One region of the Streptomyces sp. SUK 48 genome, then DNA from elsewhere that is predicted to be linked to it. Evidence: predicted binding sites of a transcription regulator. Region 1 holds the regulator's gene; each other region holds the start of a gene.
The links. Region 1 encodes HrcA, which represses chaperone genes, less so after heat shock. Its sites were predicted from a motif close to TTNGCACTCNGNNNNNCNGAGTGCNAA; they were not measured.
Positions count from the first base shown of each region.

Region 2: groL (chaperonin GroEL) is a predicted target of HrcA. The motif match lies at 1,543-1,569, and genes of this name have one in related genera.
Region 3: groES (co-chaperone GroES) is a predicted target of HrcA. The motif match lies at 4,444-4,470, and genes of this name have one in related genera.

Region 1 is NZ_CP045740.1:5,515,983-5,523,370, reverse strand. It holds gene GHR20_RS38380 (hypothetical protein) at 1-79, opposite strand, end outside; gene GHR20_RS24285 (hypothetical protein) at 194-577, shown strand; partial or broken gene GHR20_RS24280 (VOC family protein) at 519-910, opposite strand; gene GHR20_RS24275 (16S rRNA (uracil(1498)-N(3))-methyltransferase) at 929-1,675, opposite strand; gene GHR20_RS24270 (nitronate monooxygenase) at 1,672-2,745, opposite strand; gene dnaJ (molecular chaperone DnaJ) at 2,902-4,038, opposite strand; gene hrcA (heat-inducible transcriptional repressor HrcA) at 4,039-5,055, opposite strand; gene GHR20_RS24255 (MBL fold metallo-hydrolase) at 5,239-5,961, shown strand; gene GHR20_RS24250 (DUF3097 domain-containing protein) at 6,030-6,842, shown strand; gene GHR20_RS24245 (hypothetical protein) at 6,820-7,140, opposite strand; gene hemW (radical SAM family heme chaperone HemW) at 7,207-7,388, opposite strand, start outside.
Region 2 is NZ_CP045740.1:4,611,093-4,618,480, forward strand. It holds gene thrC (threonine synthase) at 1-486, shown strand, start outside; gene GHR20_RS20155 (MoaD/ThiS family protein) at 483-761, shown strand; gene GHR20_RS20160 (cold-shock protein) at 1,206-1,409, shown strand; gene groL (chaperonin GroEL) at 1,731-3,353, shown strand; gene GHR20_RS20170 (NADH:flavin oxidoreductase) at 3,584-4,711, shown strand; gene GHR20_RS20175 (hypothetical protein) at 4,729-5,310, opposite strand; partial or broken gene GHR20_RS38365 (class I SAM-dependent methyltransferase) at 5,438-5,842, shown strand; gene GHR20_RS20185 (PTS transporter subunit EIIC) at 5,990-7,388, opposite strand, start outside.
Region 3 is NZ_CP045740.1:3,471,975-3,479,362, reverse strand. It holds gene GHR20_RS14730 (LacI family DNA-binding transcriptional regulator) at 1-295, shown strand, start outside; gene GHR20_RS14725 (LCP family protein) at 444-1,445, shown strand; gene GHR20_RS14720 (methyltransferase domain-containing protein) at 1,450-2,631, opposite strand; gene GHR20_RS14715 (polysaccharide deacetylase family protein) at 2,723-3,640, shown strand; gene GHR20_RS14710 (hypothetical protein) at 3,701-4,357, shown strand; gene groES (co-chaperone GroES) at 4,617-4,925, shown strand; gene groL (chaperonin GroEL) at 5,048-6,676, shown strand; gene GHR20_RS14695 (SDR family oxidoreductase) at 6,898-7,388, opposite strand, start outside.

The DNA of each region.
Region 1 (7,388 bases):
CGGACGCACCGAGCACGTCCGCCTGGCAGCCCACGGCCCCGGCACCGATCACGCCGACGATCCCGGCAACAGCGGCCACACGCGGCCGAATCCACCTGAATGCCCCCATGCACGGCAGACTGCCAGCACGGGGAGGCGGAGGGAAGCCTGTGCCCGAGCACTCACCCGTTCGGCGTGCACCTCGAGTGATCCGATGCGCGGCGAACGCAGGCGGCGGCAGCTCGTGTTGCCGGACGGGACGGCGTACCGGTGGACGGTCCGGCACCGGCACACCGAGGGCGGCCCGTGCGCGCGGACCCTGTCCCTGTACCGGGAGGGGGCGCTCACGCGCCTCGCGTCCCGGGCGGTGGCCACCGGCGCGGGCGCCCGCGCGGGCCTGGTCGCCGACGGCCTCGGGCACGTCGTCGATCTGCACGAGCCGAGCGCCGTACGGACGTTTGCCGAGGAACTGCGGCGGCGCGGGCAACCGGCCGGTGACCTGGACGGCTGGGCTCTGCCGCCCGCCGTCGCCCGTGCCCTCAGCCCCGCAGCAGCAGCCACTCCTGGAGTTCCACCAGGTTGTCCTCCGGGTCCTTGAGGTGGGCGACGCGCATGCGGTCGGTCAGGGCGGTGGGGGCTGGAGGAGGGTGGCGCCGCGGGAGGTGATGTCGGCGCAGTAGGCGTCGAGGTCGTCGACGCGCAGGACGACCAGGGAGCGGTGGCCGTCGGCGGGACCGGCGAGTTCGGGCAGGAGTTCGGCCATCATGGCGCGGTCCTGGAGGGCGATGCCCGCGGAGCCCGCGTGAGGGCTGAACTTCTCGTAGGGGCCCTCGGTCGCGCCGGACTGCGGCTTCAGGCCGAGGACCTCGGCGTAGAAGCGGTAGCAGGCGGCGAAGTCGCTGACGAGGAGCCGTACTTGGGCGAGTTCCATGGTGTCCCCAGTCGATGTTCAGGACCAGCGGCCGGTGCGTCCCAGGAGGAGGGCCGCGGCCGCGGTGCCGGCGGTGGAGGTGCGCAGAACACTGGGTCCGAGGACGTACGCCCGCGCGCCCGCCTCCTCGAAAAGCGCCAACTCGTCCCGGGAGACGCCCCCTTCGGGACCGACCACCAGCACGATCTCGCCCTCGGCGGGGAGTTCGGCGGTGGCCAGCGCCGCGCTGGTGTGCTCGAAGTCGGAGTGCAGCACCCCGGCGAAGTCGGCCCCGGCCAGCAGCGCCGCGACCTGCTTGGTGCTCGCCGCCTCCGCGACCTGGGGGAACCGCACCCGCCTCGACTGCTTCCCGGCCTCGCGCGCGGTCGCCCGCCACTTGCCGAGCGCCTTCAGCCCCCGCTCGCCCCGCCACTGCGTGATGCAGCGCGCGGCCTGCCACGGCACGATCGCGTCGACCCCGACCTCGGTCATCGTCTCGACGGCCACCTCCCCCCGGTCGCCCTTGGGAAGAGCCTGCACGACCGTGATCCGGGGCCGCGGCGCGGGCTCCTCGGACACCTCCGGCAGCCGGACGACGAGACGGTCCTTGCCCTCGCTGCCGAGCACCTCGCACACCGCGTAGCGCCCCGCGCCGTCGGTGAGCACGACCTCCTCGCCGGCCTCGAGGCGCTTGACCGAGACCGCGTGCCGGCCCTCGGGGCCGTCCAGGACATAGCGGTCGCCGTCCGCGGTGAAGTCCGCCACGACGAAGACGGGCGCGGTCATCGGGCGCCCCCCTGGGCGAACGCCGCCCGGGCCTCGGCGAGTTCGGCCGCCAGCACCTCGACGAGGTGCCCGGCGGGCAGCTCCCGGGCCAGCCGGTGGCCCTGGCCCGCCCACAGCGCCATGCCCTGCGCGTCCCCGGCCTTCGCGGCGGCCTTGCGCAGCGGCGAGGTGAGGTGGTTGATCTCCGGGTACGCGGCGGGCGCGTACGGACCGTGCTCGCGCAGGAAGCGGTTGACCAGGCCGCGCGCCGGGCGGCCGGTGAACGCGCGGGTCAACTCGGTGCGGACGAACAGGGGGTTGGTCAGCGCCTCCTTGTGCACGGCGGGCGCGCCGGACTCGGGGGTGGCGAGGAAGGCGGTGCCCAGCTGGGCCGCGCTCGCACCCGCCGCGAGGACCGCGGCGATCTGGGCGCCGCGCATGATCCCGCCGGCGGCGACGACGGGGAGGCGCACCGCCTCCCGGATCTGGGTGATCAGGGACAGCAGGCCGAGGCCGGTGCCGTCGTTCTCCGGGACGTCCCGGTGCGTGCCCTGGTGGCCGCCCGCCTCCACGCCCTGGGCGATCACCGCGTCCGCCCCGGCCCGCTCCACCGCGACGGCCTCCTCGGCGGTGGTGGCGGTGACCAGCGTGAACGTCCCGGCCCGCCGCAGCCGTTCCAGCGCCTCCCGGCTCGGCACCCCGAAGTGGAAGGAGACCACCGGCACCGGGTCGTCCAGGAGCACCGCGAGCTTCGCGTCGTAGCCGTCGTCGCGGCCGCTGTCCGGATCGCCCAGCTCGGTCTCGTACCAGGCGGCCTCGCCGGCGAGCTGGTGGGCGTAGACCTCGACCGCGCCGCTCTCCGCGTACTCGGGCTGGGGCATGAACACGTTCACGCCGAAGGGCCGGTCGGTGAGGCTCCGCAGCCGCTTGATCTCCTGGTACACACCGTCGGCCGTCTTGTACCCGGCGGCCAGGAATCCGAGCCCGCCGGCCTCGGACACGGCGGCGGCGAGCTCCGGCCCGGAGACGCCGCCCGCCATGGGGGCCTGCACGATCGGGTGAGGGAGAAGATCGGTCAGCGCGGAGGACATGACCGCATGGTGTCACGTCCTTTGAACAAGTCCGAATCGGGTGCCATGATCGGCATATTCCATTACGGGCCCGGTCAGAGGCGGTGCCGGCGTCCGCGAACAGGCCGCGGCGGCCTCCGCCCGGAGGCCGCCGCGGCACCTGTCGCCATCGGGCGGTCAGCGCCCGTTGAACGCGTCCTTCAGCCGCGAGAACAGCCCCTGCTGGCCCGGCTGGAACTGCCCCTGCGGGCGCTCCTCGCCGCGCAGCTTGGACAGCTCGCGCAGCAGCCGCTCCTGCTCGGCGTCGAGCTTCGTCGGGGTCTGCACCTCGACGTGCACGATGAGGTCGCCCCGGCCGCCGCCCCGCAGATGCGTGACGCCGCGGCCGTGCAGCGGGATCGACTGCCCGGACTGGGTCCCGGGCCGGATGTCGATCTCCTCCATGCCGTCCAGCGTCTCCAGCGGCACCTTGGTGCCGAGGGCCGCCGCGGTCATCGGGAGGGTGACCGTGCAGTGCAGATCGTCGCCGCGGCGCTGGAAGCGCGGGTGCGGCAGCTCGTGGATCTCGACGTACAGGTCGCCGGCCGGGCCGCCGCCGGGGCCGACCTCGCCCTCGCCCGCGAGCTGGATGCGGGTGCCGTTGTCGACACCGGCCGGGATCTTCACGGTCAGCGTGCGGCGCGAGCGGACCCGGCCGTCACCGGCGCACTCCGGGCAGGGCGTGGGGACCACGGTCCCGAAGCCCTGGCACTGGGGGCACGGCCGCGAGGTCATGACCTGGCCCAGGAAGGACCGGGTGACCTGCGAGACCTCACCGCGGCCGCGGCACATGTCGCAGGTCTGCGCCGAGGTGCCGGGGGCCGCGCCCTCGCCGTTGCAGGTGTTGCAGACGATCGCGGTGTCGACCTGGATCTCCTTGGTCGTCCCGAAGGCCGCCTCGTCCAGTTCCACCTCGATCCGGATCATCGCGTCCTGGCCGCGCCGGGTGCGCGAGCGCGGCCCGCGCTGCGACGCCGTGCCGAAGAACGCGTCCATGATGTCGGAGAAGTTGCCGAAACCACCGGCCCCGAAGCCGCCCGCGCCGGCGCCGCCGGACTGCGAGAGGGGGTCGCCGCCGAGGTCGTAGACCTGCTTCTTCTGCGGGTCCGACAGCACCTCGTAAGCGGCGTTGATCTCCTTGAACCGCTCCTGGGTCTTCGGATCCGGGTTGACGTCCGGGTGCAGCTCGCGTGCGAGCCGACGGAACGCCTTCTTGATCTCATCCTGCGACGCGTCGCGGCGCACGCCGAGAACGGCGTAGTAGTCCGTGGCCACTTACGACTCCGCCAGGATCTGTCCGACGTACCGTGCCACTGCGCGTACCGCTCCCATCGTTCCCGGGTAGTCCATGCGGGTCGGTCCGACCACGCCGAGCTTGGCAACCGCCTCGCCGCCCGAACCGTAGCCCACCGACACCACGGAGGTGGAGTTGAGTCCTTCATGGGCGATCTCGTGCCCGATGCGCACGGTCATGCCCGGATCCTTCGCCTCGCCGAGGAGTTTGAGGAGCACGACCTGCTCCTCGAGGGCCTCCAGGACGGGCCGGATCGTGAGAGGGAAATCATGTCCGAAGCGGGTGAGATTGGCGGTGCCGCCGATCATCAGCCGCTCCTCGTTCTCCTCGACCAGTGTCTCCAGAAGGGTGGAGAGCACTGTGGAGACCGTACCGCGATCCTCGTGTTCGAAGGCGTCCGGCAGGTCCTCGACCAGCTTCGGCACATCCGCGAACCGGCGTCCCGCGACCCGGCTGTTGAGCCGCGCGCGCAGATCCGCGAGGGATGCCTCGCCGAACGGCGCCGGGCAGTCGACCATCCGCTGCTCGACCCGGCCGGTGTCCGTGATCAGCACGAGCATCACGCGCGCCGGGGCGAGCGCGAGCAGTTCCACGTGCCGCACGGTGGACCGGGTCAGGGACGGGTACTGCACGACGGCGACCTGCCGGGTCAGCTGCGCGAGCAGCCGCACCGTGCGCGCCACGACGTCGTCCAGGTCGACGGCGCCGTCCAGGAAGTTCTGGATCGCGCGGCGCTCGGGCGCGGTCATCGGCTTGACGCCCGCGAGCTTGTCGACGAAGAGGCGGTAGCCCTTGTCGGTGGGGATGCGCCCCGCACTGGTGTGCGGCTGCGCGATGTATCCCTCGTCCTCCAGGGCCGACATGTCATTGCGCACGGTCGCCGGGGAGACGCCGAGGTTGTGCCGCTCGGTCAGGGCCTTGGACCCGACCGGCTCCTCGGTGCCGACATAGTCCTGGACGATGGCGCGCAGCACCTGAAGCCTGCGTTCACTCAGCATTCGCGCGCACCTCCAGCACGTCGTCCCCTCACTCCCGCGGTTGTCCCTCTTGTGTCCGTCTTGTGTCCGTCTTGGCACTCTTCGCATGCGAGTGCCAGCGTTCCCCGGCCAGTGTACGGCCGTGGGGTACGCACCGGGCAAGGTCGGTGCCCGCGCGACCCCGGCTGCGGCTAGCGTCGCGGTATGACGGTGACTTGGGAAGAGCACGGCTGGGAACGGCTCGCCGCCGGGGTGGGGCGGTGCCGGCTGCCGGGCTGGGACTGCACGGCGGGGCTGGTCCTGGGCGCGGGCACGGCGCTGATGGTGGACGCCGGGTCGAGCCTCGCGGAGGGTGCGCGGCTGCGGTCCTCGGCCGAGGCGCTCGCCGGTGGACGTGTGACCCATCTCGCGCTGACCCATGTCCATTTCGACCATGTCTTCGGGGCTCCGGCGTTCGCGGGGGCGGCGGTGTACGCGGCGGTGGGCGCGGACGGGGTGATCCGCCGGGGGCGGGACGAGCTGCGGCAGGACGCGGTCCACCACGGGCTCCCGGCGGCGGAGGCCGAGGAGGCGGCGCCGGCGCTGGTGCCGCCCCGGCAGCTGGTCTCCGGGGAGCGGACCCTGGACCTGGGCGGCGGCCGTCAGGCGCTGCTGGCCAATGTGGGGCCCGGGCACACCGCCCATGACCTGGTGGTGCTGGTGGCGGGCGATCCGGAGGTGGTGTTCTGCGGAGATCTGGTGGAGGAGTCCGGGGAGCCCCAGGCGGGCCCGGACGCCGTACCCTCGCGTTGGCCGGACGCGCTGGACCGGCTGCTGGCGCTGGGCGGCGAGGACGCGCTGTACGTGCCCGGTCACGGCGCGGTGGTCGACGCGGCCTTCGTACGACGCCAACGGGACGCGCTGGCCAGGCGATTCGGCGTGAACTGAGCCGCACCGGCGCTCGGTTTCCGGCGTGTCGTGGGCGCCGGCCCGCCGCTTCTCCTATCGTCATCCGAATGCGCCAGTACTCCACCAACCTCACGCCTCCGTGGAAGAAGTCCGAGCCGGTGCCCGAGGTGCCCGCTGACCCCGGTCTGGTCGTGGAGGAGCCCGGCACCGGGTTCTGCGGGGCGGTGATCCGCTGCGAGGCGGGCACGGTGACGCTGGAGGACCGCTTCGGCAAGCACCGGGTGTTCCCGCTGGAGCCGCGCGGCTTCCTGCTGGAGGGCAGGGTGGTGACGCTCGTACGGCCTTCCGCCGGCCCGGCGCGCCCGACCCGCACGGCCTCCGGTTCCGTCGCCGTCCCCGGCGCCCGGGCCCGCGTCGCCCGGGCCGGCCGGATCTACGTCGAGGGCCGGCACGATGCCGAGCTGGTCGAGAAGGTCTGGGGCGACGACCTGCGCGTCGAGGGCGTCGTCGTGGAGTACCTGGAGGGCGTGGACCACCTTCCCTCGATCGTCGCCGACTTCGCGCCCGGCCCCGACGCCCGCCTCGGCGTCCTCGTGGACCACCTCGTGCCGGGCTCGAAGGAGTTCCACATCGCGCGGTCGGTGACCAGCGAGCACGCGCTGGTGGTGGGCCACCCGTACATCGACATCTGGGAAGCGGTGAAGCCCGCGGCCGTGGGCATCGCGAAGTGGCCCCGGGTGCCGCGCGGCCAGGACTGGAAGACGGGCGTGTGCCGCGCCCTGGGCTGGCCCTCGGACAACACCGGCGCGGTGTGGCAGGCGATCCTGAAACGCGTGAGCTCCTACAAGGACCTGGAACCGGAACTGCTGGGCCGGGTGGAGGAACTGATCGACTTCGTCACGGGTGGTGGTGGGGCCTGACGTGCTCGTAGCCCGCGAATCCGCTGGTGTCCGGCTCGATGCCGAGGGGTCCCGGCGGCGTGGGATCGCCGGACGCGGCGATCCGCCGGCACCGGTGGTCCGCGCCTTCGCCGTGTCCCGCGGGCTCCGTGAACAGCGCGCACCGGGCCATGACCGGATCGATGATCAGGTACGCGGGCACCCTCGCGGCGGCACCCGAGCCCGGTGCGATGACGATGGTCCGCCGCGGCAGCTCGGCCCTGGCGCCCTCGGGCGGGCGCAGCCCCTGGAAGTACTCGACGATGATCCGATCCCGCACGGCCGCACCCTACGAACCGAGCCGCACCCGGGTCGGGCTTCCGTGCGGGTTCACCCGGTCGAGTGATCAGTCCACCAGGTCCCGCACCACCGCGTCCGCCAGCAGGCGGCCGCGCAGGGTGAGGGTGGCGCGGCCCTCGGCGTAGGGGCCGGGCTGGAGGAGGCCGTCGGTCAGGGCGCGGCGGGAGGCGGCGAGGCCCTGGTCCTTCAGGAGGGCCAGCGGGACGCCCTCGCGCAGCCGCAGTTCCA
Region 2 (7,388 bases), 900 kb from region 1:
AAGGGGCTGCGGGAGCTGATCGAGCTCGGTCTGGTCGAGGACCGGCCGTACAAGATCTTCGGCGCCCAGGCCGAGGGCTGCTCGCCGGTCTCGACCGCCTACAAGGCGGGCCACGACGTGGTGCGGCCGCAGAAGCCGGACACCATCGCCAAGTCCCTCGCCATCGGCAACCCGGCCGACGGTCCCTACGTCCTGGACATCGCCCGGCGCACCGGCGGCGCGGTGGAGGACGTGACGGACGAGCAGGTGGTGGACGCGATCAAGCTGCTGGCCCGCACCGAGGGCATCTTCGCCGAGACGGCCGGCGGGGTGACCGTCGGCGTCACCCGCAAGCTGATCGAGAGCGGGGCGCTCGACCCGGCGAAGACCACCGTCGTCCTCAACACCGGCGACGGCCTGAAGACCCTCGACGCGGTGGCCGGCACCGGCCTGACCGCCACCATCCGCCCGAACCTGGACTCCTTCCGAGAGGCTGGCCTCGCATGAGCGTGACCGTTCGCATCCCCACCATCCTGCGCACCTACACCGGCGGACAGGCCGAGGTCGCCGCCGAGGGCACGACCCTCGGCGAGGTCATCGAGAACCTGGAGAAGAACCACACCGGCATCGCCGCCCGCGTCCTGGACGACCAGGGCAAGCTGCGCCGGTTCGTGAACGTCTACGTCAACGACGACGACGTCCGTTTCGAGCAGGGCCTCGCGACCTCCACCCCGGACGGCGCGGGCGTCTCCATCATCCCGGCGGTGGCCGGCGGCTGCTGACCGAATGATCGATCATTACCTTAGGTAATGACGGTCACCAAAAGTACATCGGATTGCCCTCTCCGTGAGAGAAGCGGAGGGGGCAATTCTGTGTGATTGAGCGCGGTACAGTTGGGGAACGCGCCCTCCGGTGATCGAGGGTAAGCCCTCGGTTCTCTTCCGCGGTCCCGATAAGAAGTAGCCAAAATGCACGGCCTTTCCGCGGCTTTTGTGTCTTTTACGGGGCCCGACTTGCCCTGAATTCGGGTGAATTCTCCCCACATTCCGGATCGTTCGCGTCCAGAATTCTCGTCCAATTGACCTGTTGCAGACGGCAGTTGGACAGATACATTCAGCCGCGGTCGACGCGTTCCGGCGCACGCCCCCGACGCATTGGGGGGCGAGGTCTGACCCGGGTCCGCGAAGTGTGGATCTGTGCAAGGGCCAGTAATAGGGGAGTTAGGCATGGCTCAGGGCACCGTCAAGTGGTTCAACGCGGAGAAGGGGTACGGCTTCATCGCGGTCGACGGTGGTGCGGACGTCTTCGTCCATTACAGCGCCATTCAGATGGACGGCTACCGCACCCTGGAGGAGGGCCAGCGAGTGGAGTTCGAGATCTCGCAGGGCCAGAAGGGTCCGCAGGCCGACATGGTTCGCGTCGCCGTCTGAAACGTTTCTCTACCGAAGGGCCCGCACCTCGCACAGGGTGCGGGCCCTTCGGTGTGCCCGGGGAGGGCCGGGGCGCTCGCGCCCGCCCGTCACCCGACCACCACCCCTGAACGAGCCCGCTGCGCGGGCGCACCTTGCACTCGGGCATGCCGAGTGCTAATCATTGCGTTAGCACTCTGAAGGTGAGAGTGACAAAGAAGGACCGGGTCGGTGAGGTCCGCAGGCCACGTGGGGCAAGGAACCACAGGCCGGCGAACCGTCCGTCGCGGGCGCGGGCGCGGTCCGAAGGAATCACCCCCAGTCCTGGAGGGACCACTTCACATGGCCAAGATCATCGCGTTCGACGAGGAGGCGCGGCGCGGCCTCGAGCGCGGCATGAACCAGCTCGCGGACGCCGTCAAGGTGACGCTCGGCCCCAAGGGTCGCAACGTCGTCCTCGAGAAGAAGTGGGGCGCCCCCACGATCACCAACGATGGTGTCTCCATCGCCAAGGAGATCGAGCTCGAGGACCCGTACGAGAAGATCGGCGCCGAGCTGGTCAAGGAAGTCGCCAAGAAGACGGACGACGTCGCCGGTGACGGTACGACCACCGCGACCGTGCTCGCCCAGGCCCTGGTCAAGGAGGGCCTGCGCAACGTAGCCGCCGGCGCCAACCCGATGGCCCTCAAGCGGGGTATCGAGAAGGCCGTCGAGGCCGTCTCCGCCGCCCTGCTCGAGCAGGCGAAGGACGTCGAGACCAAGGAGCAGATCGCCTCCACCGCGTCCATCTCCGCCGCCGACACCCAGATCGGCGAGCTCATCGCCGAGGCGATGGACAAGGTCGGCAAGGAAGGCGTCATCACCGTCGAGGAGAGCAACACCTTCGGTCTGGAGCTCGAGCTCACCGAGGGCATGCGCTTCGACAAGGGCTACATCTCCGCCTACTTCGCCACCGACATGGAGCGCATGGAGGCGTCGCTCGAGGACCCGTACATCCTCATCGCGAACTCCAAGATCGGCTCCGTCAAGGACCTGCTCCCGCTCCTGGAGAAGGTCATGCAGTCGGGTAAGCCGCTGCTGATCATCGCCGAGGACGTCGAGGGCGAGGCCCTGTCGACCCTGGTCGTCAACAAGATCCGCGGCACCTTCAAGTCCGTCGCCGTCAAGGCCCCGGGCTTCGGCGACCGCCGCAAGGCCATGCTCGGCGACATCGCCATCCTCACGGGCGGCGAGGTCATCTCCGAGGAGGTCGGCCTCAAGCTGGAGAACGCGACCCTGGACCTCCTGGGCCGCGCCCGCAAGGTCGTCATCACCAAGGACGAGACCACCATCGTCGACGGTGCCGGCTCCTCCGAGCAGGTCAACGGCCGGGTGAACCAGATCCGCGCCGAGATCGAGAACAGCGACTCGGACTACGACCGCGAGAAGCTCCAGGAGCGCCTGGCCAAGCTCGCGGGCGGCGTCGCGGTCATCAAGGCCGGTGCCGCCACCGAGGTGGAGCTCAAGGAGCGCAAGCACCGCATCGAGGACGCCGTGCGCAACGCCAAGGCGGCCGTCGAGGAGGGCATCGTCGCCGGTGGTGGCGTGGCCCTGCTCCAGGCTTCCCAGGTCTTCGAGAAGCTGGAGCTCGACGGTGACGAGGCGACCGGCGCCAACGCCGTGCGCATCGCGCTCGAGGCCCCGCTGAAGCAGATCGCCGTCAACGCCGGCCTCGAGGGCGGTGTCGTGGTGGAGAAGGTGCGCAACCTGACCCCGGGCCACGGCCTGAACGCCGCGACCGGCGAGTACGTCGACCTGGTCGCCGAGGGCATCATCGACCCGGCGAAGGTGACCCGTTCCGCGCTGCAGAACGCCGCCTCCATCGCCGCGCTGTTCCTCACCACCGAGGCCGTCATCGCCGACAAGCCGGAGAAGGCCGCCGCGGCCGCTCCGGGCGGCATGCCGGGCGGTGACATGGACTTCTGATCGACCTCCGGTTGATCAACGTCCTTACCGAGGGCGGCACTTCCTGTCAGGGACAGGGGGTGCCGCCCTCGGGCTTTTCCCGGCCTTCCTCCGCGCCGGGCGTGTCCGGCGTCACAGGTGCCCGCTTCCGGGTCCGGGAATGCCTGCCTCTGTACAGCGGCTTACTTAAGCAGCTACAACAATGCACATTCACATACCGCCCGGTCAGCAGTCTTTCGAGGAGCCCCCACGTGACCGTCGACACGCAGCCCGCCTCCCGCGCGGCCCAGATACTCGCCCGCCCGATCGCCCTCAACGGCCTCACGGTCCCCAACCGGATCGTGATGGCGCCGATGACCCGGATGTTCTCCCCGGGCGGCATCCCCGGCGAGGACGTGCGCTCGTACTACTCCCGCCGCGCCGCCGCGGGCGTCGGCCTGATCGTCACCGAGGGCACCTACGTCGGCCACGACTCGGCCGGCCAGAGCGACCGGGTGCCGCGGTTCCACGGCGAGGAGCAGCTCGCGGGCTGGGCGAAGGTGGCCGAGGACGTGCACGCCGCGGGCGGCACGATCGTCCCGCAGCTGTGGCACATCGGCATGGTCCGCAAGGACGGCGACGCCCCCTTCCCGGCCGCCCCCGCGATGGGCCCCTCCGGTCTGGTCACCGCCGGCGCCGAGCCCACCGGCAAGGCCATGACGCAGCAGGACCTCGACGACGTCATCGCCGCGTTCGCCCAGGCGGCCGCGGACGCCGAGCGCATCGGCTTCGACGGCGTGGAGCTCCACGGCGCCCACGGCTACCTCCTCGACCAGTTCCTGTGGGAGGGCACCAACCGCCGCACCGACGCCTACGGCGGCGACCCGGTGGCCCGCGCCCGGTTCGCCGCGGAGATCGTCGCGGCGGTCCGCGAGCGGGTCTCGGCCACCTTCCCGGTCCTGTTCCGCTACTCGCAGTGGAAGCAGCAGGACTACACCGCCCGGCTCGCCGAGACCCCGCAGGAGCTGGAGGCGATCCTGGCCCCGCTCGCCGCGGCCGGCGTCGACGCCTTCCACGCCTCCACCCGCCGCTACTGGCAGCCCGAGTTCGACGGCTTTGACCTGAACCTCGCGGGCTGGACGAAGAAGCTCACCGGCAAGCCGGTCATCACCGTCGGCTCGGTCGGCCTCGACGGCGACTTCACCGGCGCGTTCGCCGGCGAGGGCTCCCCGGTGCAGGGCATCGACGACCTGCTCGACCGCCTGGAGGCCGACGAGTTCGACATGATCGCGGTCGGTCGCGCCCTGCTCCAGGACCCCGAGTGGGCCGCGAAGGTGCTCGCGGGCCGGGTCTCGGAGCTGGCGCCGTACGACGCGGCGTCGCTGAAGACCCTCAGCTGAGAACACCCGGCCGGGACTCAGATCCCGCCGATGTTGCCGTTCAGCGGCTCGATGTCGACGCGGACCGGGGTGCCCCACACCCGGAGCACCTCGTAGTCGGTGAACTCGTGCACCAGCCGGTACGCCATCGCGGGCCGCGCCCCGCGCCGCTGGGCGGCGAGATACGCCTCGGCCTCCCGGCGGTCGCGCCGCGGGGTGCCGCACAGCTGCCACTCCTGGCCGTTCCACAGCTCCGGCAGCCAGCGCTGCTGGGGCTGCGGGCGGTCGGCCCGGACGCCGTAGCGCGAGGGCGCGGAGGCCACCGGCTCGGCCGGGTTCGGCCGGCCCCCGTACTCCGAGCGGCGGGCGGCCCGGCGCCGGGTCTCGCACAGCAGGCACAGATCGGGGGCGCTCTCGTCCACCGGTCCGTGCGGATGCTCGGCGCACCGGGTGGCCGGCGCGTTCGCCCCGACGCTCTCCTCCAGCAGGTCCAGCGCCCTGCGCAGATCCGTCCTGATCTCCTGGAGCCGCCCGTCCGGAGTGTCGGCGGCCAACGCCTCCCCGTGCTCCCCGAGCAGCCGGAGCGCTCGGCCGAGGGCGGTCAGCTGGGCGTGATTCATGGTGGTGGATTCCGGTCGGTAGGCGGATCTCTGGCGCGTTCGCTGCTCCCAGTGTCCAGGATGCCGCCGGGGAACCGGCACGGCTTCACCGGTGCTCCCCCGCGGGAGGGTGTGGTGGGCTTGGGCCATGGCGATCTCGACGCGGCGGCTGATCGAGCGGCTCGGGCGGTTCAACGACGCCCACCCCTGGGACCACAACGCCCACTACCACCCCTGGCTGTTACGGCGGTTGCCCCGGCGGTCCGGCCGGGCGCTGGACGTGGGGTGCGGTGCCGGGGAACTCGCGCGGCTGCTGGCCGGGCGGGCGGAGCGGGTGGACGCGGTCGACTGCGACCCGGGCATCCTGGAGCGGGCGCGCGAACACGGCGGGGCCGTCGCGAACGTCCGGTACATCCTCGCCGCCGCGCCCGGCGGGCTGCCGCCCGGCCCCTACGACGTCATCACCTGTGTCGCCGTACTGCACCACCTCCCCTTCGCCGAGACCCTCACCCGGTTCCGGGCCGAGCTGGCGCCCGGCGGGACGCTGGTCGTCGTGGGATGCGCCCGGGACGAGGATGTGCGCGGGGTGCTCTCCGTGCCGCTCAACGCCCTGTTCGGCTGGGTGAAGAACCGGGGGCGGGCCGTCACGGAACGGCCCGTGGGCATGACCGCGCCCGTCACGGGGCCCGAGATGGACTTCTCAGAGATCGCCGGACAGGCCCGTCGGCTGCTGCCCGGGGTCCGGCTGCGGCGGGGGTTCTTCTGGCGGTACACCCTGGTGTGGCGCGCTCCTGGAGAGGGTGAGCCAGGTGGCCAGGAAGCCGACCGTGTAGCCGGTGAGGAGGCCGCCCGCGTAGATCGCCGCGGTGGCCGCGAGGCTCCGGTTGCCGGCCAGCAGGGGGAAGAGGGCCCAGCCCGAGGGGCCGATGGCCGTCGCGCCGACCTTCGTGCCGAGCATCGCGAAGGCGCCGATGAACGCGCCGCCCGCCGCGCCGCCCGCGCAGGCGGTCAGGAAGGGGCGGCCGAGGGGGAGGGAGACGCCGTAGATCAGCGGCTCGCCGACGCCGAGCAGCCCGGCGGGCAGGGCCGAGCGGATCGTCGTCCGCAGTGAGCGGTCGTGGCGCAGCCGGACGTACACCGCGAGGGCCGCGCCCACCTGGCCCGCGCCCGCCATGGACAGCAGGGGCAGCAGGACGGTGTAGCCCTGCTGCTGGATGAGGGTGGCGTGGATGGGGATCAGGGCCTGGTGCAGGCCCAGCATGACCAGGGGGAGGAAGAGGCCGCCCAGCAGGAGCCCGGCCAGCGCGCCCGTCGTGGTCAGGAGCCAGTTCGCGGCGGCGCCGATCGCGGTGGCGACCGTACCGGCCGCGTACATCAGGCCGTAGAGCGTGACCAGGCCGGGGACGAGGACGGTCACCGTCGGGGTGAGCAGGACGTCCAGGGTCTCCGGGACGCGGCCCCGGCAGAAGCGTTCCACCCGGGTGGCGAGGAAGGCCGCCGCCAGCGCGCCGAGGACTCCGCCCTGGCCGGGGGCGAGCTGCGTCGCGAACGCCGTCACCTTGGCCACGCCCGGGTACACGACCACCGCCGCCACCGCCGCGCCCAGCACCGGGGTGCCGCCGAACTCCTGGGCCGTGTTGTAGCCGACGAACACCGCGAGCAGCGCCATGAAGGCCGAGGCGATCGCGCTGAGCGCGGGGGTGAGGCCGGGCAGCAGGCCGGAGTTCAGGAGCACGCCGTTGAGGCCCGCGAGGATTCCGCAGCCGATCAGGGCGGGGATGAGCGGGACGAAGACGTTCGCGACGCGCCGCAGGGCGGTCCTGAAGGGGGTGGAGTGACGGCGGCGCAGGTCCTCCTTCAGGGCCGCTCCGGCGGACGGCGGCGCTTCCCCCCGGCTCTGGGGCCGTGCCTGGACGCGTGCCTGGGCGGATGCCTCCACCCGCGCCCGCACCTGGTCCGTCACCGCGTCCACCACGCCCGGCCCCAGCACGATCTGCCACGCGGCCCCGTCCGCCACCACCCCCAGCACCCCCGGCACCGCCCGCAGCCCGGTGCCGTCCGCCGCGTCCTGGTCCCGGAGGGTGAGCCGCAGCCGGGTC
Region 3 (7,388 bases), 2.0 Mb from region 1:
CTTCGCGGGCAACGACCTCCAGGCGGTGGGCCTGTACGAGGCCGCGCGCGAGCTGGGGCTGCGCATCCCGGAGGACCTCAGCGTGGTCGGCTTCGACGATCTCCCGGTGGCCCGCTGGGTGGGGCCGCCGCTGACGACCGTACGGCAGCCGCTGACCGAGATGGCCGAGGCCGCGGCCCGGCTGGTGCTCGAACTGGGCGGGGCGCACGAGGAGCGCGCGGCCACCCGGCTGGAGCTGGCGACCAGTCTGGTGGTGCGTTCCAGCACGGCGGAGCCGCCTCGGCCGTCCGAGTGATCGAAACTTTCGGAGAGGCCGGCCGCCCGCGGCCGATGAGAATCTCCGAAGAAAACCCCTCGGTGCGGCTTCCGCTAACAGTCCCCTAATAATTCGGACTTACGTTCCTGCCGTGACGCGACACGAGGAGCACGGCCGGCGTTCGAGAGTGCTGCGGATCGCCGGACTCACCCTGGCGGCGGCCCTGGTGCTGGGGGCGGCCACGGCTGGCTACGCCTACTGGCGGCTGGACCACAACATCAAGGGCGTCGACATCGACAGCGCGCTCGGCGACGACCGCCCCGCGCACGCGATGCTCGCGCCCTCCCCGAGCGCCTCCACGGCCGCGGCCGCCCCGCTGCCGGCCGGTTCGCTCAACATCCTGGTGCTGGGCTCGGACTCGCGCAGCGGCACGGCGGACAAGGAGCTGGGCGGCGGCGACAGTTCGGGCGCCCGCTCGGACACCGCGATGGTGGTGCACCTCGACGCGGGCCGCACCCGCGCCACCGTGGTCAGCATCCCGCGCGACACCCTCGTCACCCGCCCCTCCTGCCCGCTGCCCGGCGGGGGTTCGACGGCGGTGGCGTACGGTTCCATGTTCAACAGCGCCTTCTCGGTGGGCGGTCCGGTGTGCGCGGTCAAGACCGCCGAGTCGATCACCGGGGTGCGCATGGACCACTTCGTCGAGATCGACTTCTCCGGCTTCGCCCGGCTGGTCGACGCGCTCGGCGGGGTCGACGTCACCACGGCCCAGGACATCGACGACGACAAGAGCCACCTCCACCTGGCGGCCGGGCCCCATCACCTCGACGGCAAGCAGGCGCTGGCCCTGGCCCGCACCCGGCACGGCATCGGCGACGGCAGCGACCTCGGCCGCATAGGTCTGCAACAGCTGCTGGTCAAGGCCCTGTTGGAGCGGATGTCCGGCACGCACCTGCTCACCGACCCGGCCAGGCTGTACACGGTCGCCGACGCGGCCACCAAGAGCCTCACCACCGACACCGGGCTCGACTCCCTGACCGAGCTGACCGAACTGGGCAAGAGCCTGCGGGGGCTGGACGCGGACCGGGTGCGGACCGTGATGATGCCCGTCGTCACGGCGCCCTCGGACCCCAACCGGGTGATCGCGAAGGAGCCGGACGCCGGGAACCTGTGGGCGGCCCTGCGCTGACCGCTCAGGGGCCCTCGGGCGGCCGGGCGGGCCCGCCGACCAGCATCGTCGGCGCCCCCGCGACCCGGGTGAGGAAGACGGTCGCCGCGTTCGGACCCTGCGGCTTGACCTTGCGCCGCAACTCCTCCGGCTCGACCGCCGAACCGCGCTTCTTCACGGTCAGCGTCCCGACCTCCCGCTCGCGCAGCAGGGCCTTCAACTTCTTCAGATTGAAGGGGAGTTGGTCGGTGATCTCGTAGGGGGTGGCGTACGGGGTCGGGTGCAGCCCGTCGGCGGTGACGTACGCGATGGTCGCGTCGACGAGCCCGCCGCCGACCTCCTCGGCCACCTCGGCGACCAGGTGCGCGCGGATCACGGCACCGTCCGGCTCGTACAAGTACCGCCCCACCGGCCGCACGTCGGGATCCGGCAGGCCCCGTCCGAGCAGGGTGCGCGGGCCGGGCAGCAGGGTGGCCCGCACCGCGCCCGGCGCCCCGGTCCCGAACCAGAGCACCGCCTCCTTCACATCGCCGCCGTCCGAGATCCACTCCGCCTCGGCCTCCGGCGGCACCGCCTCGTGCGGGACGCCGGGCGCGATCTTCAGCGCGGCGTGCGGCGCCCGGCGGGCGGCCTCCACGGCCCAGGACAGCGGCGGCGAGTACGCCTCCGGGTCGAAGACGCGGCCCCGGCCTCCCCTGCGCGCGGGATCCACGAACACGGCGTCGTACCCGGCGGTGTCCACCTCCGTGACATCCGCCTCCCGCACCTCCATCAGGTCGGTGAGCCCCAGCGCCTGGGCGTTCGCCCGCGCCACGGCCGCCGTCAGCGGGTCCCGGTCCACCGCGAGCACCCGGATACCGGCCCGCGCCAGCGCGATGGCGTCGCCGCCGATCCCGCAGCACAGGTCCGCCACCGAGGTCACCCCGAGATCGGTCAGCCGCCGCGCCCGGTAGGCCGCCACGCTCGCCCGCGTCGACTGCTCGACCCCGTTCGGCGTGAAGAACATCCGCTCCGCGTCCGCCGCCGCGAACTTGGCCGCCGCGCGCTGCCGCAGCCGGGCCTGGCCGAGCGCGGCCGACACCAGGTCGGCGGGGTGGTCGCGGCGCAGCCGGGTGGCGACGGCGAGTTCATCGGCCGGGGCGGTGCCGCGGACCTCTTCGAGGAGGGCCCGGCCTTCGGGGGTGAGGAGAGGAGCGAGGTCGTTCACCGGGTCATTGTGGGCCAGTCGGTGGATGGTGCGCGTCCGGGCGGCGCTGTCGCCCGGGGAGCGGGGGCGGGGCCTGCGAAGATCCAGCACCATGCGACTAGTAGTACAAAATGACAAAAGTCGGGCACGCGTCGCCCTCGGCTGTGCCGCCGCCGTCCTCGCCTCGACCGCCCTCGTCACCGGCTGCTCCGGTTCCGGCTCCGGACCGGGCACCGCCCGCCCGGCGGCGGGGCAGGGCGCGACCGGGCACGCCGCCCCCGACCCCCGTGCCGTCCAGGCCGCGGAACGCGCCCGCATGGCCGCCGCCGCGAAACGCTGGGGCCTGGACGAGGTCCCGATCGCGCCCCCGCCGCCGCCCAGGGTGAAGCCGCACATCACCGCGCGGGCCGGCTTCGAGGTGGACCACCAGGAGGACTGGGCCCTGCCGCCGGTCTTCACCACGGTCCCGACCCGGAACAAGGTCGTCTTCCTCACCATCGACGACGGCTCGGAGAAGGACCCGCGGTTCCTCCAGATGATGCGGGACCTGAAGGTGCCGTACACCGCCTTCCTCAGCAACTACCTGGTCAAGGACGACTACGGCTACTTCCGCACGGCGCAGTCCTACGGCAACACCCTCAACAACCACACGCTCACCCACCCCTACCTGCCGGGGCTGTCCTACGAGCAGCAGAAGCACGAGATCTGCGACATGCAGGACATCATGCAGAAGCAGTTCGGCAAGCGCCCGACCGTGCTGCGCCCGCCCTACGGCAACTACAACCAGGACACCCTGGTCGCCGCCAAGTCCTGCGGCATCAAGTACGCCCCGATCTGGAACGAGGAGGTGTACGTCGACCACTGGGAGTTCCGCGAGGACGACCAGCAGCTGCGCCGGGGCGACATCGTCCTCACCCACTTCCGCGGCCGCAGCGACTGGGACGGCACCATGGTCGACGACATGCGGCGCTTCCTGAACAAGGTGACGCGCGAGGGGTACGCGGTGGCCCGGCTGGAGGACTACCTGTGAGTCGGCCGCACGGTCCGCGCCGGCCGCGCAGGGCGCGGTGAGGTGTCCGGCGGGGCGCGGGTGAGGGGCCCCGGCGGCGGGGCGCCGGGGCGGTGGTGTGCGCGGGGCACGGGCCTGCCGTCCGTCGCCGCCGGGGTCCTCGCCGCGGCACTGCTGCTCGCCGGGTGCGCCCAGCCCGTCGTCCCCATCGAACGGCTCGGCAGGAAGGCGGCGGAAGGGGTGCGGCCGCACGGCCGGCCGCTCGCGGCGCCGCCGTCCGGCCGGCCGCTGCCCCCGGTCGTGGACCACGTCCCCACCCGCGACCGGGTCGTCTTCCTCACCTACGACGCCACCGGCCGCGACCCCCGCGGCGCCGCCGCGCCCCGCGGACTCCGTGTCCCGGTGACCCGGTTCACCCCCGCACCGCGGCCCCTGGCGGGAACGCCGTACGCCACCCAGCGCGCCGCGCTCTGCGCCCGCCGCACCCGGCTCCTGCGCCCGCCCCGGGGCGCGTACGACGCCACGACCCTGCGCGCCGCCGCCGACTGCGGCATCACCGCCGTCGTCCTGTGGCGCGCCACCCTCACCCCGGCGGGCCTCGTCTACCCCCGGGGCCCGCGCCGCCTCCGCCAAGGTGACATCGTCCGCCTCCTGACGGGCGTCCCCACGGCCCGCCTCCTGGACGCCATGCGCAGACGAAACCTGACGGCGGCCCGGCTGGAGGACTACCTCCACTGATCAGCGCCGGGCCGGCACACCCGGCGCCGGCCGAGCGCCGATATGCGCTCCCGCACCCGCGATTTCGGCCGACGCGCCGCACGGCATTGGCACTCCGCTTGACCGAGTGCTAATCCCGGTCATAGTCTCGGCTCTGGCACTCCCCACTGGAGAGTGCCAACAACGCGACGGGCAGGTCCGGCACCCGCGACGACGGATCGACCTGGTCGCCACCTCAGACAGTTAACCCCGTGAGATCTCCGAAGGGGGAGGTCGGATCGTGACGACCGCCAGCACCAAGGTTGCCATCAAGCCGCTCGAGGACCGCATCGTGGTCCAGCCGCTCGACGCCGAGCAGACCACGGCCTCTGGCCTGGTCATCCCGGACACCGCGAAGGAGAAGCCCCAGGAGGGCGCCGTCCTCGCCGTCGGTCCGGGTCGCTTCGAGAACGGCGAGCGCCTGCCGCTCGACGTCAAGGTCGGCGACGTCGTCCTGTACAGCAAGTACGGCGGCACCGAGGTGAAGTACAACGGCGAGGAGTTCCTCGTCCTCTCGGCTCGCGACGTGCTCGCGATCATCGAGAAGTAATTCACCCCGAGCAAACCTTTGCTCTGAGCTGCGCCCCTGGCCCCCGCGACCGATAACGAAGCCGGGCGTCCGGGGCGCAGTTCGTCTTTTACCCACAAGATTTCGAGAGGGCTCCCGCTGTCATGGCGAAGATCCTGAAGTTCGACGAGGACGCCCGTCGCGCCCTCGAGCGCGGCGTCAACAAGCTGGCCGACACGGTGAAGGTGACGATCGGCCCCCGGGGTCGCAACGTCGTCATCGACAAGAAGTTCGGCGCCCCCACCATCACCAACGACGGTGTCACGATCGCCCGCGAGGTCGAGATCGAGGACCCGTACGAGAACCTCGGCGCGCAGCTGGTGAAGGAGGTGGCGACCAAGACCAACGACATCGCGGGTGACGGCACCACCACCGCCACCGTGCTCGCCCAGGCGCTGGTGCGCGAGGGCCTGAAGAACGTCGCCGCCGGCGCCTCCCCGGCCGCCCTGAAGAAGGGCATCGACGCCGCCGTCAAGGCCGTCTCCGAGGACCTGCTCGCCACGGCCCGCCCGATCGACGAGAAGTCCGACATCGCCGCCGTGGCCGCGCTGTCCGCCCAGGACCAGCAGGTCGGCGAGCTGATCGCCGAGGCCATGGACAAGGTCGGCAAGGACGGTGTCATCACCGTCGAGGAGTCCAACACCTTCGGTCTGGAGCTGGACTTCACCGAGGGCATGGCCTTCGACAAGGGCTACCTGTCCCCGTACTTCGTGACCGACCAGGAGCGTATGGAGGCCGTCCTCGACGACCCGTACATCCTGATCCACCAGGGCAAGATCTCCGCCATCGCGGACCTGCTGCCGCTCCTGGAGAAGGTCATCCAGTCCGGCTCCAAGCCGCTGCTGATCATCGCCGAGGACGTCGACGGCGAGGCCCTGTCGACCCTGGTCGTCAACAAGATCCGCGGCACCTTCAACGCCGTCGCGGTGAAGGCCCCCGGCTTCGGCGACCGCCGCAAGGCGATGCTCCAGGACATGGCCGTCCTCACCGGCGCCACCGTCATCTCCGAAGAGGTCGGCCTCAAGGTCGACCAGGTCGGCATCGACGTGCTCGGCTCCGCCCGCCGCGTCACCGTCACCAAGGACGACACCACGATCGTCGAGGGTGCGGGCAAGTCGGAGGACCTGAACGGCCGCGTCGCGCAGATCAAGGCCGAGATCGAGAACACCGACTCCGACTGGGACCGCGAGAAGCTCCAGGAGCGCCTCGCGAAGCTGGCCGGCGGCGTGTGCGTGATCAAGGTCGGCGCCGCCACCGAGGTGGAGCTGAAGGAGAAGAAGCACCGTCTGGAGGACGCCATCTCCGCGACCCGCGCCGCGGTCGAGGAGGGCATCGTCTCCGGTGGTGGCTCCGCCCTGGTGCACGCCTCCAAGGTCCTCGAGGGCAACCTCGACAAGACCGGCGACGAGGCCACCGGTGTCGCCGTGGTCCGCAACGCGGTCGTCGAGCCGCTGCGCTGGATCGGCGAGAACGCCGGCCAGGAGGGCTACGTCATCGTCTCCAAGGTCAAGGACCTGGAGAAGGGGCAGGGCTACAACGCCGCCACCGGTGAGTACGGCGACCTGGTCAAGGCCGGCGTCATCGACCCGGTCAAGGTGACCCGCTCCGCCCTGGAGAACGCCGCCTCCATCGCCTCCCTGCTGCTCACGACCGAGACCCTGGTCGTCGAGAAGAAGGAAGAGGAGCCGGAGGCCGCGGGTGGCCACGGCCACAGCCACGGCCACGCCCACTGAGCCCCACCGCTCCGTACGAAGGCCCGGTACCCCCTCGCGGGGTGCCGGGCCTTCGCGCTGCCGTACGCCGTCGGGGTTGTCGCATCAGGCCCAGGTGGTCGCGCTGCCACCAGGTCTCGGTGATCTCGCCGTCGGGGGCGGGTGCGCGGCGTCCGAGCGGTCCCGGCCGACCAGGGTGCGCGTCGCCGTCCCCCTGATCCGGCACCCGCCCGCGTCCGCGCCTACTGGGGCCCGTACTTGCGCCCGGTGCGGGAGGTGACCCCGCCGAGGAGGCCGCGCGGGGTGACCTTCACCAGGCCCATCAGCGCCTTGTAACGGGGGTCCGGGACCGACAGCGACTTGCCGCGCGCCAGGTCGGCGAGGGCCGCCGCGACCACCTTGTCGGCGTCCAGCCACATCCAGCCGGGGATGTTGTCCGTGCCCATCCCGGCCCGCTGGTGGAACTCGGTGCGCACGAATCCGGGGCACAGCACCATCAGCCGCACCCCGGTGCCGGCCAGGTCCCGCGCCGCGCCCTGGGTGAACTGCACGACCCACGCCTTGGACGCGCCGTAGGTGCCCCGGGGCACGAAGGCCGCCACCGAGGCGACATTGACCACCCCGCCCCGGCCGCGCTCGCGCATCGCCTCGGCCGCCGCCGAGGTCAGCCGCAGCACCGCCTCGCAGTGCACCTTGAGCATGGTCAGCTCGTCCGCCATGGAGACTTCCAGAT